4 regions of the Pseudomonas sp. GWSMS-1 genome follow, and region 1 is predicted to be linked to each of the others. Evidence: riboswitches for the same ligand, from Rfam matches in the RefSeq annotation. Region 1 holds a riboswitch; each other region holds the start of a gene.
The links. Region 1 has a riboswitch for cobalamin ahead of ACEPAJ_RS02145 (TonB-dependent receptor domain-containing protein). Riboswitches for the same ligand answer to the same signal wherever they lie in the genome.
Positions count from the first base shown of each region.

Region 1 (4,206 bases):
AATTTCTTGATGGGATGGCTGGTTTAGCTCAACGCTATCGCCGTCCACAGCCACTGCGGGTGTTTTACCAGGTCTGGGATGTACCGATGTATACCCTTGGCGGCCAGCAGATTATTAGCGATGCCCTGCGTGTTTGTGGTGCCGAAAATATCTTTGCCGACCTGAGCCTGCCGGCTCCGCAAGTGAGTGTCGAGGCCGTCTTGCAGCGCAACCCCGAGGTGATTCTGGCCGGCAGCCAGGCGCAACTAGATGCCTGGCGTAACTGGCCAGTCGTGCGCGCGGTTGAGCTGGATCAGCTCTGGTTAGTGCCCGATGATGGCCTGGAACGGCCAAGCTTTCAGATGTTGGGGGCGATGGAGCGTCTGTGTCAGGTGCTGGCCAGCGCGCACTAAGCCCCGCATGTTGCGGGGCTTAGTGCGCGTTTCAGTTGGCGCCTCAGAGCTGAGGCGTCCAAGTCACGGCAAACAGTGCAGTGCGCCCTTCGGTGTTGAAACCGTAGCGGCCATTGTTGGTTTTGTAAGTTGCTTCGGCATAATCCTTGTCGAAGATGTTATTCAGCTTCAGGTTGAATGCCACCTCCTGGCTCGCTTGCCAGGCACCGCGCAGGCTGAGCAGGCCATAGCCACTCAGCTCTTGGGTGTTATCGGCGTCGTCGTAGCGGCCACTGACTGCACGCCAGCTGATGCCGGCAGAAAAAGCGCCGAACTCGCGATCCAGATCCATGCTCAGCGTGCGTTTGGCGCGGCGAGCGAGGGTGTTGCCCGTGTCGCGATCACGTGGGTCGATCAGCGCGAGTGCCAAGTTGCCCTGCCAGCCGAATAGCTCCTGCTTTAGCGCAGCTTCGAAGCCATTGATGCGAGCGGTCTGCACATTCTGCGGAATAAAGTTCTGGTCGAGAACAATCGCGTCTTGCAGGTCGATGCGGTACAGCGACAGTTCCAGCGCGCCGGTTTCACTGTAGCGGTTGCGCCATAGCGCTTCATAGCTTTTGGAGGTTTCTGGCTTAAGGTCGGGGTTGGCGCTGGCGGAGCAAAAGCCGCCGAAGCAGAAGTCGGGGTAATACAGGTCGTTGAAGGTCGGTGCGCGGAAGCCTTCGCTGTAGGACAGGATCAAATCGTTTTTGTGACTGAACGGCACAGTTAGCGCCGCGCTCCAGGTGTTTTCGCTGCCGAACTGCTGGTTCCTGTCATGGCGCAGACCCAGCTCAGTAGAAAAAGAGTCGGCGTTGTAGCGGTGTTGGATAAAGCCTGCCTGGTTCCAGCGCGAGTCCTCAGTAAAGTCCTCGCTGCCATTCACGCGATCCTCATACCAGTCGGCACCCAGCAGCACTTGATGGCGCTCGTTGAGGGTCAGGGTGTTCACCCAGTTGACCGAGTCGCGGTAGGTATTAAAGCTGTAGAACGAGAATGCGCTGGCGTTTGTCTGGTCGTTGCCGGTGTCGCGCTTGTCCTCGCTGTGGCCGAATTCCAGGCGACTATTCCAGGTGTCGTTGATGTTGCCATCGATGTGGCTGGACAGGCTGCTCAGCTGGAAGTCGGTAGTGGGCAGTGAGGCGCTGAAGAGGTCTTCGAACTCGGCTTGGCCGCGTTGATCGAGCGCGCTGAATCCGACTTTCAAATCGTCATTGAAGCGGTGCGAGAGGTTCAGGCTCAGCGATTTATTGCGATAGGCATCGTCATCGCCGTTGGCTCCGAAGTTATCGCGGGTGGCGTCGATCCCCTGGGTTTCATCGAGGGCGGCGCCCAGGTTGAAGCGGGTCTGTGCATCGCGGCCGGACAGGCCAAGGCTGCGCTCGAAGGTCTGGTTGCTGCCGGCGCCAAAGCGTACATAGGGCTTGAGGCCGTCACCGCTGCCTTGGCGGGTGAAAATCTGCACGACGCCACCGATGGCATCCGAGCCATAGAGCGCCGAACGCGCGCCGCGTACGACTTCAACGCGCTCAATCTGCTCCGGGCTGAGGAACTCCAGACTGCTGGTGCCGCTGGAGGCAGCAGAAATGCGCTGGCCGTCTACCAGGACGAGGGTTTGTGCAGTTGAGGTGCCGCGCACGAACAGACCGGTCTGGCTACCTGCTCCGCCGGTACGGCTGACGCTGACGCCGGGCACGCGCTCAAGCAGCTCTGCCGCGCTGCGCACTTGCAAGCGTTCAATATCTTTGCGGGTAAATACTGTAGTTGCAGCGGTCGCCTGTTGGATTGGTTCAGCATACCGCCCGGATGTCACAACCAATGGCTGCAATTGGAGTGGGTTCGCATGAGCAGTCAGCGGCGCAAGCACCACGGCCAGGGCAAGGCGGGACAATTTCACGTAGAGAATCCTCAAAAGGTCGGAAGACTTTTGAGGAGGGCAGGTGCAAGAACGGGCGCGCGGACGCAGCCTGAGCTTGACGGTGATGCCCTCCGCAACACCAGTCACATCCAATAAGGCCGGTCTCCGGGCTCTCGACGTGCGCCGCTTCGCCTTCCCGGGGTAGCCCAGTGGCGGATGAAGCTGCGTGCAGACTCGCTCTGCGGTCGATTACCGTTGCGGGGGCAGCGCCGGGATAGCTCTTTATGAGCGCACCGGCTTCCCGTTTAACGCCGCTTTACGGATAAAGAGGCGCACCTTGTTGGAAGTAAAACGTCGCGCACCTTAATGCGCGGTGGGATGAACTACAAGCAAGCGGCGTTCAGCGCTGGATGAGCGGTACTCATACAGCCTGTAGTGCGAGCCGGGCGCGTATAGCCGCTTCGATGCCGGCAGCATCCAGCCCACACTCGGCGAGCATCTGCGTGGGTTTGGCGTGCTCGACGTAGTAGTCAGGCAGGCCCAGGTGCAGCAGCGGTTTGAGGATGTTCTCGCGGGCAAGGAACTCGCTGACCGCACTGCCGGCACCGCCCATCACGCTGTTCTCTTCAATCGTTACCAGCAGTTGATGGCTGGCGGCCAGTTCGCGTACCAGGGCTTCGTCCAGCGGTTTGACAAAGCGCATGTCGACTACGGTGGCATCGAGCGTTTCGCCGACCTTGAGTGCTTCGCTCAGTTGTACGCCGAACACAAGTAGGGCGGTTTGTTTGCCCTGGCGGCGGATGATGCCTTTGCCAATTTCAAGAGGCTCAAGGCCTGGCTCGATGGGCGCATTAGGGCCTGTGCCGCGCGGGTAGCGTACGGCTGCCGGGCCATCGAACAGGTGGCCGGTGGTGAGCATGCGGCGCAGTTCGTTCTCGTCACTCGGCGTCATCACCAGCATGCCGGGGATACAGCGCAGGTAGGAAATATCGAAGCTGCCGGCGTGGGTCGGGCCGTCTTCGCCAACCAGGCCTGCACGGTCGATGGCGAACAGCACGTCGAGGTGTTGTACGGCTACGTCATGAATCAGCTGGTCATAGGCACGCTGGAGGAAGGTCGAGTAGATCGCAACCACCGGCTTAACCCCGTCGCAGGCCATGCCGGCGGCCAGGGTCACCGCGTGCTGTTCGGCGATGGCCACGTCGAAATAGCGCTCGGGGTAACGCTCGCTGAACGCCACCAAATCCGAGCCTTCTTTCATCGCCGGGGTTATACCGACCAGGCGCGGGTCTTGCGCGGCCATGTCGCACAGCCACTGACCGAATACGCTGGAATATTTCGGGCCTGTTGGCTGCTTGGCCACGGGCGGGGCGTTGATTGGCTCCAGCTTGGTGATCGCGTGATAGCCAATCGGGTCGGCCTCGGCTGGCGCAAAGCCCTTACCTTTCTTGGTCACCACGTGCAGGAACTGCGGACCGTCGAGGTCACGCATATTGCGCAGGGTGGCGAGCAGGCTGGGCAGGTCGTGGCCGTCGATCGGGCCGATGTAGTTCCAGCCGAGTTCTTCGAACAGGGTGCCGGAGACCAGCATGCCCTTGGCATGTTCTTCAGTTTTGCGCGCGATCTCCCAGGCGCCGGGCAGCTTGGACAGCACTTTCTTGCTGCCTTCACGCATGTTGGCGTAGGTACGACTGGAGAGGATCTTGGCCAGGTAAGTGGACAGACCGCCGACATTTTTCGAGATCGACATGTCGTTGTCGTTGAGCACCACCAGCATGTTGGCTTTGACGTCGCTGGCGTGATTCAGCGCCTCGAAGGCCATGCCGGCGGTCAGCGCACCATCACCGATCACCGCGACCGATTTGCGCTTGCTGCCCTGCATGCGCGCCGCAATGGCCATGCCGAGCGCCGCGCTGATGCTGGTGCTGGAGTGGCCGA
Region 1 covers NZ_JBMHHV010000003.1:245,452-249,657, forward strand. The annotation lists partial or broken gene ACEPAJ_RS02140 (cobalamin-binding protein) at 1-392, shown strand, start outside; gene ACEPAJ_RS02145 (TonB-dependent receptor domain-containing protein) at 436-2,307, opposite strand; cobalamin riboswitch at 2,408-2,623, opposite strand; gene dxs (1-deoxy-D-xylulose-5-phosphate synthase) at 2,690-4,206, opposite strand, start outside.

Region 2 (4,206 bases), on a different contig from region 1:
GGCATCGAGCTGGGCAAGCTGTTCTATTGGAATCGCACGCGCGGGCCTGAAATAGCCCGGGTGATGGCCGACCGTCAGCGGTTGCGGGTGCTCAGCCTGTTGGCGCTGTACTTCTTCCTTGGTGGGGTGATCGGCGCACTGGGTTTCAGCTACCTGGGGTACATCGCCACCGTGCCGCTGGCCTTGCTGTTGGTGTTGCTGGCCAGCGTGCCGGCGCTGGATGACCTGCTGTCACTCGCGCGGCGGGCGCTACGCCGCTGAAGTCGCCCGGTTGGTAATGCTCAAGCGTCTGACGACCTGAACAGATGACGATGCTCGGCGTTATACAGCGCCGAGTCGGCGAACTGTTCGGCGTGCAGCACGCGGCCGACGAGGATCAGTGCAGTACGGCGAAAGCCCTTGGCGCGCACCTGCTCCTCGATGGTGGCGAGCGTGCCACTGACCCAATCCTGATCCGGCCAGCTGGCCCGGTGCACCACCGCAATCGGACAGTCCGCTCCGTAGTGCGGCAGCAATTCGTCAACGATCTTACTTAGGTGTACCACGCCGAGGTGAATGGCCATGGTCGCACCGTGGTGCGCCAGATCACTCAGCTGCTCGCCCGCCGGCATCTCCGACTTGCTCGCATAGCGGGTGAGAATCAGCGTCTGTGACACCTCGGGCAGGGTCAGTTCGCTTTCCAGCAGGGCGGCGCAAGCAGCGGTGGCAGTGACGCCGGGAATGATCTGGAAGGGAATTTCCAGCCGACGCAGGTGGCGGATCTGTTCGCCAATCGCGCCATACAGCGACGGGTCGCCGGAATGCACGCGGGCCACGTCCTGGCCTGTGCTGTGCGCCTGGGCAATCAGCTCGATAATTTCATCCAGATGCAGTTCAGCGGTGTTCACCACCTGCTCAGCGCTATGGCCTTCCAACACCGCTGCCGGCACCAGCGAGCCGGCGTAGAGAATCACCGGGCAGCTGTGTAACAGGCGCTGGCCTTTGACGGTGATCAGCTCGGGGTCGCCGGGGCCGGCACCGATAAAGTAGACGGTCATGAAAAATCCTTGGCTGCAATCGACGCCAGCGCGCAGGTGGCGCTGGCATTACGGGTTTTGCCGCCGAGCAGGCGGGCAGGTTGGTCGCCTAGGCGTTCGGCCAGCGCCAGGGCGCAAGGTTCGGCGACTGCCGGACTACCGGTGGCGGCCAGGGTAATCGGCGAGCCTTGAACACCTAACTGATAGGGCTGCAGTTCTTCCGAGCTGAAACAGCTCAGCTGCAGGCCGAGGCGTTTGGCCAGTGCCTGCAGGGCCGGCTCGTCACGCTTGTGCGTGATGCTCGCCAGCCCCGCCAAGTTATCCACAGTCAGGCCATGCGCCTGCAGGCTGTCGAGCAGCAATGTGGATAAGTCCTCCAGGCTGCAGTCGCTGCGACATCCGAGCCCGGCGACCACTTGAATAGCAGCGGGGCAGTTATCGACAGGGCTGGGCATGATCTACGGCGCTCGGTTTGTGCGGCGGCGTAGCTGATCATGGCGGCTCTTACCGGTCAACCGTGATTGACCGGCCGTCATGGTCTGCGTAGCCTTGCCGCGTTCGAGGTTCTTCGCGGCTCTGCCGCGAAGCTAAGAGGGAACAAGGTGAATGCCTTGGCTGCCCCCGCAACTGTGAACGGTCGAAAGCCCTTCAATACACCACTGCCATGGGCGGGAAGGTAGAAGGGTCGCGCAGCGCGCAGACCGTGAGCCAGGAGACCTGCCTCGTCACGTTTTCGACAACCGGGCGGGGTGATCCGGTGGTGTTGGCTGACGCCCCGTGGCTGTCATGTCTGTGCCGCCTCCTGCTCGTCTTTCTTTCGACGTCACGCAGGACTCGCCATGCAAACCCTCGGCAAACTTCCCGTCACCATCGTTACCGGCTTTCTCGGTGCCGGTAAAACCACCTTGCTGCGCCACATGCTGGAAAACGCGGGCGGTCGGCGTATCGCTGTGATCGTCAACGAGTTCGGCGAGCTGGGCATCGACGGCGAAATCCTCAAACAGTGCTCCATCGGTTGCAGCGAAGAAGAAGCCAACGGCCGCGTCTTTGAGCTGGCCAACGGCTGTTTGTGCTGCACCGTGCAGGAAGAGTTTTTTCCGGTGATGCGCGAGTTGGTGGCACGCCGTGGCGACCTCGACCATATCCTGATTGAAACCTCCGGTCTGGCCCTGCCCAAGCCGCTGGTTCAGGCCTTCAACTGGCCAGAAATCCGTAACGCCTGCACCGTTGATGCGGTGATCACTGTGGTCGACAGCCCGGCTGTGGCCGCCGGCACCTTCGCTGCCTTCCCTGATCAGGTTGATCAGCAGCGCAAGCTTGACCCAAACCTCGACCACGAATCGCCGTTGCATGAGCTGTTCGCCGACCAACTGGCAAGTGCTGACCTAGTCATCCTTAATAAAGCCGACCTGCTCGACGCCGACGCCCTGGCAGCGGTGCGCGCCGAAGTGGCGGAAGAGTTGCCGCCAGCGGTGAAAATCATCGCAGCCCACGGCGGTGAACTGCCGCTGAACGTGCTGCTGGGCCTGAACTGCGAAACCGAGCTGCACATTGAAGGCCGCAAAACCCACCATGACCTAGAAGGGCATGAAGATCACGATCACGACGAATTCGACTCGTTCCACGTGGAACTACCGGAGGCCGAGGAGGCGCGTTTGCTGGGCGCATTGAAGGACGCAGTGGCCAAGCATGGCATTCTGCGCATCAAGGGTTTCGCGGCGATTCCCGGCAAGCCGATGCGCTTGCTGCTGCAAGGTGTTGGTCAGCGTTTCGACAAGCACTTCGACCGCGCCTGGCAGGCCGATGAAGCACGGGTCAGCCGCTTGATTGTCATCGGTCAGCAGCTTGATCAGGCCGCTATCACCGCTGAATTGCAGGCGGCACTGGCGAACTAAGCCCCCATGCACCTAATCCGTACCCAGCCTGGCAGCCAAGTGCCGGTCGACAGCATCGCCGACCTCGGCCAGACCCCGGCCGAGCTGGTGATTCTCTGCACCGGCGATTCGCAGCTGTCGTTGCTGGCAGAGGTGGCGCGGCAGTTACCCGAGGATTACCCGAGCCTGCGCCTAGCCAGTCCGGCGCAGCTGAGCAATCACGCCTCGGTGGACCTTTATGTCGAGCAGGTGCTGCAACACGCCAAGGTCATCCTGATTGCCGTGCACGGCGGCGTCAGTTACTGGCGCTACGGCATCGAGCGTTTGGTTGAGCTGGCCGAGCGCGGTGCGCGGGTGATTATGGTGCCTGGCTGCGACAACCCTGACCCCGAGCTGATGGGCCTGAGCAATGTGCCGCAGGCTGAGGCCGAGCGGCTCTGGCAGTTCCTCCGTCAGGGCGGCGCGCAGAATGCTCGGCAGCTGTTTAATTGCACCGCTAGCCAGTGGTTGCAACGAGACTATGCCTGGGTCGAGCCGCAGCCGTTGCCGCGCGTGGGCCTGTATCACCCGCAGCAGGCCAGCGCGGTGTTGGCCGACTGGCAGGTCAATTGGCAAGCCGCTGCGCCGGTGGTGGCGCTGCTGTTTTATCGCACCCAGGTGCAGGCGGCAAACACCGGCTTTATCGACGTGTTCTGCCAATGCTTGCAGGCTCAGGGTCTGAATCCGCTGCCGATTGCCGTGGCCAGCCTCAAGGAGGCCGCCTGCCTAGCCCAGGTCGAAACCTGGCTGGATGACACCGGCACGGCGCTGATCATCAACACCACCGCGTTCGCCTTGTCCAACCCGGAAGCGCCGAGTGCGCGGCCATTCCGCCGCGATATCCCGGTGCTGCAGGCCATTTGCTCGCTGGATAACCATGCGCAGTGGCACGCCAGCGCCCAGGGCCTGGGCTCGCGTGACCTGGCCATGCATGTCGTGTTGCCCGAGCTGGACGGCCGGCTGATCACCCAGCCGATCAGCTTTAAAGGCCTGGCCTGGCGCAGTGAGCGCAGCCAGAGCGATGTGGTGTGTTATCAGCCGCATTTAGCGGGGATGGATTTTGTCGCTGAGCTGGCGCGCAACTGGATCGCCCTGGCCGACAAGGCCAACGCCGACAAACGCATCGCCCTGGTGCTGGCCAACTATCCGACCCGCGACGGGCGCATCGGCAACGGCGTCGGCCTGGACACCCCGGCGGCGGCGCTGAACATCCTCCAGACCATGCAGCAGCAGGGTTACCCGGTGGATAACCTGCCGGCGAGCGGCACTGCACTTAT
Region 2 covers NZ_JBMHHV010000005.1:3,900,282-3,904,487, reverse strand. The annotation lists partial or broken gene ACEPAJ_RS21810 (YoaK family protein) at 1-228, shown strand, start outside; gene cobM (precorrin-4 C(11)-methyltransferase) at 282-1,037, opposite strand; gene ACEPAJ_RS21800 (cobalamin biosynthesis protein) at 1,034-1,471, opposite strand; cobalamin riboswitch at 1,561-1,755, shown strand; gene cobW (cobalamin biosynthesis protein CobW) at 1,856-2,911, shown strand; gene cobN (cobaltochelatase subunit CobN) at 2,918-4,206, shown strand, end outside.
Region 2: linked by a shared signal. The riboswitch ahead of cobW (cobalamin biosynthesis protein CobW) and the one ahead of ACEPAJ_RS02145 (TonB-dependent receptor domain-containing protein) in region 1 are both predicted to bind cobalamin.

Region 3 (4,206 bases), on a different contig from region 1:
GCCTTCGCAGATCACCGCGACGTCCTGGCCGGCGTCGAGCCGGGCGGCGATCTGCACCGCGCAGGTGTCGTAGAAATCGCTGATCACATCTTCATAGCTCAGCGGCGCGGCGAGTTTTTCTGTGGTCACCGGGTACACCAGTGGCAGGCGCTGCTGCGTATCGGTCAGGTGCTGCTCGATGATGCCGAAGGCGTTACCGCCCTGGCCCTGGCTGGCTTTGGCCTTGGCCACGAAGTAACCGACCACATCGGCCGATTGCAGCAGGCGCAGGGCCTTGAGGGTGATCAGTTCGGGGTCGCCGGGGCCGACGCCGATCCCAAGCAAGCGGCCTTTTTGTACGCTCATCACTCCACCTCCGTAGCCAGGGCGTTGACCGCCGCTACCGCCATGGCGCTACCGCCGCGACGGCCACGCACGATCACATAGGGCACGCCGCGGCTGTCGGCTGCCAGCGCATCCTTGGATTCCGCCGCGCCGATAAAGCCCACCGGCATGCCGATAATCAGCGCCGGTTTTGGCGCGCCGGCGTCGAGCATTTCCAGCAGGTAGAACAGCGCGGTGGGCGCGTTGCCGATCACCACCACGCTGCCTTGCAGGTGCTCGCGCCAATGTTCCAATGCGACTGCCGAACGGGTATTACCCAGTGCGCGGGCCTGCTCAATCACGCCGTCGTTATGCAGGGTGCAGATCACCGGGTTATTCGCGGCCAGGCGCGGGCGGGTGATGCCCTCGGCGACCATCCGCGCATCGCAGAGAATCGCCGCACCCTTGGCCAGTGCCGCGCGGCCAGCGGCGCCGGCACCGGGCGAGAAGCGCAGGTCCTGCACCACATCGACCATGCCGCAGGCGTGGATAATCCGCACGGCGAGCTTTTCCAGATCGGCCGGAATGGCACTGAGGTCGGCCTCGGCGCGGATGGTGGCGAACGATTGGCGGTAGATTTCCTGACCGTCGCGGATGTACTCAAGCATCGCTGTTTCCTGTTGCGCAGTGGGCGGCGAACCAGTCGCCGGCCTCGTCGATAGTCATGGCGCTGGCCAGCAGTTGGCCGAAACCGGCCGCCTCGGGCGTGCGTTGATAAAGCTGGTAATGCCCGGCGCTGCTGGCCAGCAGAGTAAAGGGCGCGGTATGCGCGGCGGCGCAGGAGCGTGGGCAGGCGCTGAGATGCACCTGCGGCCGCGCTGTGCTGGCGCGCAGGCGCTTGGCGAGCAGCAAGGCGTCGGCTTTGCTGTCGGCCAGGCCCTTGGCGCAGGCGGCTGAGCCGGTGCAGGCGATCAGATTGCTAAGTGGTTCCTGCGCATCGATCAGCAGGCCCAGTTCGGCCAGTTTGTGCAGCAGGTAGTCTGCCGAGTGCTCGGGGATATTTGGTAGCAGCAGACCCTGCCAGGGTGTCAGGCGCAGGCTGGCATCGCCGTAGTGCTCGGCCAAATCGGCCAGGGCGTTGAGTTGTGTGGCGTCAATCCGCCCCAAACGCACGGTGGCGGCGACCATGCACAGCCCCGTCTGCTGCTGTGGATAAATACCGATTGCAGCGTGCTGGCTAGCCGGTTGGCGCTGCCATTCCAGCGGGGCCGGCTGGATGGCGAAGGGCAGGCGCGCCTGTAGCTGTTGCAGCAGTTGGCTGTGGGAAATCACGCTGAGCAGTTGACGCATACGACTGTGCGCGCTGCCGGCCAGCTTGAGAAACAGCATCAGCAGCTGCTCGATCAGTTCAGCGGCCTGCTCGACCCGAATCGCCCCGAGTGGCGTATCCGTTGGGCAACCGGCCAACCCGAACGCCAGCCGCGCCGGCGTGCCGGGCAGGGCGCTGAGCCAGATATCGTGCGGGTGTTCGAGCATTGCCAAGGCTTCGCCGCCGTCCAGCTGCAGGGCGAACTTGGCCGACAGCCCATGCAGCGCCGGGGTGTTCTGCAGCAGCTCAAGCAACGCGGCGGCCAGTGGGCGGGTGTCGAGCAGGGCCTGCGGATCGAGGCCGGCAGCGGGGCTGAGCAGCAGGTTGCGCACATCGTCGGCGGCCGGGTTGCTGGGGCCGAGATCGGCGGCGAGCAGGCGCTCGATCAGCTCGGCCTGTTGGCCGGGCAATACGCCACGAATCTGCAGATTGCTGCGGTTGGTCAGCTCCAGCACGCCGCTGGCGCAGCGTTTGGCGGCCTCGGCGATGGCGCGTGCCTGATTGCTGCTGAGCACTCCGCCGGCCAGCTTGACCCGGCAGATACCACCGTCCAGCGCCTGAACGATACGCAGCAGGCCGGGGCACGCGCTGGGGCGTGGTAGTGACGGATCGACGGTGGTGGAATGGTCGCGCAACGGGTTCACCAGCAACTAAGACGCGGCGACCGAACCAGCAGAGTTCACCCTGGCACAGGGGAACTCAATGGCATCGGTACACCCCGCCCGATGTTGGCACTCGCGACTAGCGTCGTCGGCAGGTCTCCTGGCTGACAGGTCATCATCTGCCGCGGCCTTCCCGGTTACCCAGTGGCACAGTTGCGGCAGACTCGCTGTTTACAGTTGCGGGGGCAGCCACGGTTTAACCGTGTTCCCTCTTAGGCCCGTTAGGGCACCGACGAAGGCTGTATTATGCCCGCTTTGTCTAACGCGCAGACACCCTTGCTCGTTAGGCGGGTACAGAGGAGTGGCTATGACAGCCTGGTTAACCCTGGTTGGGATCGGTGAAGACGGCTACGCCGGCCTGGGCGACGCGGCGCGCCAGGCGTTGAGCGAGGCGCACTGCATCGTCGGCGGTGCCCGTCATTTGGCGCTATTGCCGGCCGATCTGCCAGGGCAGCACGAACTGTGGCCCAGCCCATTCAGCCTGGAGCCGGTGCTGGCGCGACGCGGTACGCCGGTGTGTGTGCTGGCCAGCGGTGATCCACTGTTCTACGGGGTGGGCGCGAGCCTGGCGCGGCAGTTGCCGGCTGAAGAATTGCGGGTGTTCTCGTCGCCCTCGTCAGTGTCACTGGCCGCCGCCTGTATGGGTTGGCCGTTGCAGGAGGTGACGGTGCTGTCGTTGGTGGCGCGGCCGTTGGCGGCGCTGCAGGCGCAGCTTTTCCCCGGCGCGCGCTTGTTGCTACTGAGCAACGACGGCGACAGCCCGGCAGCGGTGGCCGAACTGCTGCGCGCACGTGGTTTTGGCCCCAGTCGCTTGACCGTGCTGGAGCATCTGGGCGGCGCTCAGGAGCGGCGTATCGACGGCTTGGCCAGCGATTGGTCGCTGCCACGGGTGGCCGACCTCAACCTGCTGGCGGTCGACTGCCTGGCCGACGCTGATGCGCGCTTGTTGCCCGTCACGCCGGGTTTGCCGGATGCGCTTTATCAACACGACGGCCAACTGACCAAGCGCGATGTGCGCGCGATCACCCTGGCGCGTTTGGCCCCGCAACCCGGCGAGCTGCTTTGGGATGTGGGTGCCGGTTGCGGCTCCATCGGCATCGAGTGGATGCGCGCGCACCCTAGCTGCCGGGCCATCGCCATCGAGGCCGACGCTGGGCGTCAGGCGCATATCCAGCACAACCGCGACACGCTCGGCGTGCCGGCTTTGCAATTGGTCGCCGGTCGTGCGCCCGAAGCATTGGCCGGATTGGCCGCGCCGGATGCGATCTTTATCGGTGGCGGGGTGACCATCCCCGGCGTGCTCGAGCAGTGCTGGGCCAGCCTGAAACCGGGCGGTCGGCTGGTGGCCAATGCCGTGACCCTGCAAAGCGAAGCCGCGCTGGTGGCCTGGCGCGAGCAGATGGGCGGCGAGCTGACTCGCATCAGCGTGGCCCAGGCGCAGCCGCTGGGTGGTTTCGACACCTGGCGCAGCGCCTTGCCGATCACTTTGCTGGAAGTATGCAAACCGTGAACCCTCGTATTCTGCTGCTCGGCGGCACCACCGAGGCGTTACGTTTGGCGCGCCGCCTTGGCCCTGAAAGCATCTACAGCCTGGCGGGTTTGGGCCGGGTGCCGGATGACTTGCCCTGCCAGGTGCGCGTCGGTGGTTTTGGCGGGGCCGAAGGCTTGGCGGCGTTTATTTACGAGCAGAGCATCGAGCTGCTGCTCGATCTGACCCATCCCTATGCCGCGCAGATCAGCGCCAATGCCGCCCAAGCTGCTGCGTTGAGCGGGGTGGCATGCTGGGCGTTGCGTCGTCCCGGTTGGCAAGCAGGAGAGGGTGATGACTGGCGCGAGGTGGACGATTGGAACGGGCTGGTTGCTGCGCTGCAA
Region 3 covers NZ_JBMHHV010000005.1:3,885,408-3,889,613, reverse strand. The annotation lists gene ACEPAJ_RS21750 (precorrin-2 C(20)-methyltransferase) at 1-348, opposite strand, end outside; gene ACEPAJ_RS21745 (precorrin-8X methylmutase) at 345-971, opposite strand; gene cobG (precorrin-3B synthase) at 964-2,307, opposite strand; cobalamin riboswitch at 2,408-2,583, opposite strand; gene cbiE (precorrin-6y C5,15-methyltransferase (decarboxylating) subunit CbiE) at 2,642-3,844, shown strand; gene ACEPAJ_RS21730 (cobalt-precorrin-6A reductase) at 3,841-4,206, shown strand, end outside.
Region 3: linked by a shared signal. The riboswitch ahead of cobG (precorrin-3B synthase) and the one ahead of ACEPAJ_RS02145 (TonB-dependent receptor domain-containing protein) in region 1 are both predicted to bind cobalamin.

Region 4 (4,206 bases), on a different contig from region 1:
ATAGCCCTGCGCGGCGACGGTGCCGCTCTCCATGTCCACTGCAACGGCACGCGACAGGTTGATAAGCGGGCGCTCCTGAGCCCAGCGCAGCTCCCAGTTACGGTCGTCGTAAGTCAGCACGGTGCCCGTACGTAGGCGCTTTTTCAGTTCGTCGCCCTGCTCGCCAGTCACCAGCTTGGCGGCCTCCTGCAACGCCTGCTGCACCTCGGCAAGAGCCGGCAGCGGGATATGCGGAGGCAGAACGCGGTCGAGAATGCCGTCGCGGCGCATGTAGGCGTGAGCCAGCACGTAATCGCCAATGGTCTGCGACTGCCGCAGGCCGCCACAGTGGCCGATCATCAGCCAGCAGTGCGGTCGCAACACAGCCAGGTGGTCGGTAATGTTCTTCGCGTTGGATGGCCCGACACCGATATTGACCAAGGTGATGCCGTGGCCATCATCCGCCTGCAGGTGATAGGCCGGCATCTGGTAACGGTGCCAGATGACGTTCTCGATAATCGCCTGCATTTCGCCTTCGGCCATGCCACGCTCGATCACCACATTGCCCGGCAGCACCATGCGGGTGAACCGCGACTCACCGACCAGCATGTCCAGACCGTGGCGGATAAATTGGTCAACATAGCGGTGGTAGTTGGTCAGCAGAATCCACGGCTGCACATGGCGCCAGTCGCTGCCGGTGTAATGCACCAGACGGCGCAGAGAGAAGTCCACCCGCGCGGCGTCGAACAGCGCCAGCGGCAGCGGGTCGGTGTTTTCCCAGTCATACAAGCCGTCGGCGGTGCCATCGGTGGCCGCAGACAAGTCGGTACTGGGAAATACCCGCGCCAACTCGGCTGCTGTCACCCCGGAGCCAGCCAGCTCATCCCCCTGCTCCACCACATAAGGGTAGGGAATATTCTGCTGGCTGACGCCCACCTCGACCTTCACGGTGAAGTCGCTCATCAGCGGGCACAACTGCTCCAGCAGGTACTTACGGAACGCCGCCGGATGAGTCACGGTAACGCTGTAGGTGCCGGGCACCTGCACCTTGGCATAGGCGCGCACAGTGGTCGGCGCCTCGCCCTGACAGAGGTAGGTCAGGCGCAACTCGGGGTAACGAAATTGGCTCTGCTCAGCGGCATCGGGCTTGATGCGTTCTTTCAAGTAGCGCTTAAGCGCCGCACTCAAGCCATTCGTCGCTTGCAGATGCAGGGCGGCCAGTCGATCCACCGCCTCTTCAGCGGTATTGGCAACAATAAAGTCATCGGAACAAGGGTTCACAAGGCACCTTCCTGGCTGAACGGAATGGCTCTATCTTGCCCTGATACGCGGCACGGGCGATAGCGCGGCGTTGCCTGTGCAGGCAGCGCTACTTGAGTAGCACCTACAGGTCATCGGGCAGCGTTTTTTTGGAGGGAGGGGGGTAGCACGCCAATGCGTCGCAGGCACGGATGACCCAAAGGGAACAAGCCAAGCAACGAGCACCGGGAATGCACAGCAACTGCGCTAGGCATTACGCCGAGCGGCGCGTTTGGCCACACGCCAAGACAGGCCTCACTGTGGTTCAGCCTAAGGCTTAGCTGTGCTTCAGTAACCCGTCTCGGGCCACTGAAGCATGATTCCAGCAGGCTTAAAGGAGCTTGATCAGGCCGGCTGGTGCAAGCGCGTGTTGAACAGCGGACCGCGGCTATAACCAGAGAACGCCTTGGCAGCGGCCAGCACACCCAAGTCGACCAGCGGCTCGATCAGGATCACGCTCATATAGGCCAGACCGAAGCTGCCTACTGCAGCCAGGTTCTCGCCGGAGAAGCCGTTACCATAGACCGCCCAGAAAGCCACCCAGGCGACGATGCCACCCTGATAGGCCGTCGACAGCGCCAGTGCCTGTTTGTAAGAGAGGTCCACATAGGCGGTGCCCGGCGCGATGATGCGCTTGGCCAGCAGACTGATACCCCACAACGGCACCAGCAAGGTCGTGACGTTCATGCCGTATTGCGGCAGGTCAAACTGCGCGAACAGCAGCCCCTGCAGCAGCAGACCAAGCGACAGACCGACAGCCGTTGCACCGGCGCCGAACAGCAGCAACAGGGTCGAGCCGAGGATCAGGTGCACCTCGGAAACGCCCACCGCCTGATGCGGGAAGACTTCGAAGAAACAGAACACCAACGCGGTGGTCAGCAGGCTACGCAAGGCCAGGGCAGCAATGCCGCCGTTGCTGCGGATGCTGTCGAGGGCAAGCTTGGCCGTGAGGCCAAAGGCACCTGCTGCGGTTGCATAACTGAGGAAGAGTTTGGCGCCAGTAACGACTTCGGGTTCGATGTGCATAGAGATTCCTGTACCGCGCCCACCGCGCGATGATCTGGATTGAGGGATTGGGCATCAGTGCCCGGCGTCGATGGCAGGTCTCCTGGCTCACGGCTTAACACTTCGCCCGCCTTCCCGACCTTGCGGCCAGTGGCATTGGGGCGTCGCTCACCGTTTACAGTTGCGGGGGCAGCCATGGCTTCGGTACCTGTTGCAGTACCCACCATGTTCCCTTTTCATCCACTCGCGTAACACGCTGCGGAACCATCGGCGGCCACCTTACCCGGCCGCACGCAGAAATGACAGCGCCCGACGCTGGGCCCGGCTGAAGTTTCAGGCGCGCCCAGCAATCCGCGCAAACACCCATGCTAGAGAGGTCGAAGCCCTAAATCAGATGTGCGGCACTGCGCGCCACCAGTGCACCGACATCAATGCCGCGCGGCAACGTGCCATAAACCCGGCCACCCTGGCCGCCCAAGCGGCTGGCGATAAAGGCGTCGGATACCGCTGCATGACCGGCCTCCAGCAATAACTTGGCTTGCAGCGCCAGGGCTACATCTTCCGTGAGTTGACGGGCGCGATACTGGATGTCCGCGGTGTCACGAAAGTCCGCCTGCAGCTTGCTGATGTGGGCTTTCAAACGCGCATCGCCATGGCCATCGCCCAGCTCGACAAACAGCGCATCAAGCACACCCGGCTCCTTCGACAGTGCGCGCAGCACATCTAAACACTGCACATTGCCCGAGCCTTCCCAGGTCGAGTTGACCGGTGCTTCGCGGTACAGGCGCGGCAGGATAGTGTCTTCGACATAGCCCGCGCCGCCCATGCACTCGGCGGCTTCATTGATCATCGCCGGCGCCCGTTTGCAGATCCAATACTTGCCCACTGCGGTGACCAGGCGGGCGAACTTGTCTTCCTGTTCGTCGTGCGGGTTATCCAGCGCCTTGCCCATGCGCAAGGTCAGGGCCAGGGCCGCCTCGCTTTCCAGGGCCAGGTCGGCCAGCACGTTCTGCATCAGCGGCTGCTCGCTAAGCACGCGCCCGCCCACTTGGCGATGCGCGCAATGGTGCGCAGCCTGGGTCAGCGCCTGACGCATCAGGGCGCTGGAGCCGATCATGCAATCAAAGCGAGTCAGCGCGACCATCTCGATAATCGTCGGCACGCCGCGCCCCTCTTCGCCGACCATCCAGGCCAACGCGCCACGGAATTCGACCTCACTGGAGGCGTTCGACCAATTACCCAGCTTGTTTTTCAGACGCTGGATGTAGAACTCGTTGCGCGTGCCGTCCGGGCGATGACGCGGCAGCAGAAAACAGGTCAGGCCTTTCTCGGTATAGGCCAGGGTGAGGAAGGCATCGCACATCGGCGCGGAGCAGAACCACTTATGGCCGACCAACTCATACGCCTTCCCCGGCCCGCCAAGCCCCACCGCATACGCCTGCGTGGTGTTGGCGCGCACATCGGTGCCACCCTGTTTCTCGGTCATGGCCATGCCGATGGTCGCCCCGGTTTTCTGCTCAATCGGCAGGTTGCGCGGGTCGTACTGGGTGGAGAGGATTTTCGGCAGCCACTTCTCGGCGACGTCAGCCTGCAGTTTGAGGGCCGGCACACTGGCGAAGGTCATGGTCAGCGGGCAACCGCTGCCGGCGTCGGCCTGGCTGTGCAAGTAGCTCATCGCTGCGCGAGCCACCTGAGCGCCGGCGCGCGGATCAGTCCAGGGCATGGACGGCAGGCCATGCTCAATGGCCGCGCCCATCAACTGATGATAGGCCGGGTGAAACTCCACCAAGTCCACGCGATGACCATAGCGGTCATGGCTCTTGAACACCGGTTTATGTTCATTGGCGAGAAAGCCCGCGGCCATCAACTCGCCGCCCGCTAGGCCACCGTATGCGTCCAGACGCTGCTCCGCCCAGCTACCGC
Region 4 covers NZ_JBMHHV010000005.1:3,079,242-3,083,447, forward strand. The annotation lists gene amn (AMP nucleosidase) at 1-1,260, opposite strand, end outside; gene ACEPAJ_RS18200 (energy-coupling factor ABC transporter permease) at 1,624-2,304, opposite strand; cobalamin riboswitch at 2,360-2,567, opposite strand; gene ACEPAJ_RS18205 (acyl-CoA dehydrogenase family protein) at 2,669-4,206, opposite strand, start outside.
Region 4: linked by a shared signal. The riboswitch ahead of ACEPAJ_RS18200 (energy-coupling factor ABC transporter permease) and the one ahead of ACEPAJ_RS02145 (TonB-dependent receptor domain-containing protein) in region 1 are both predicted to bind cobalamin.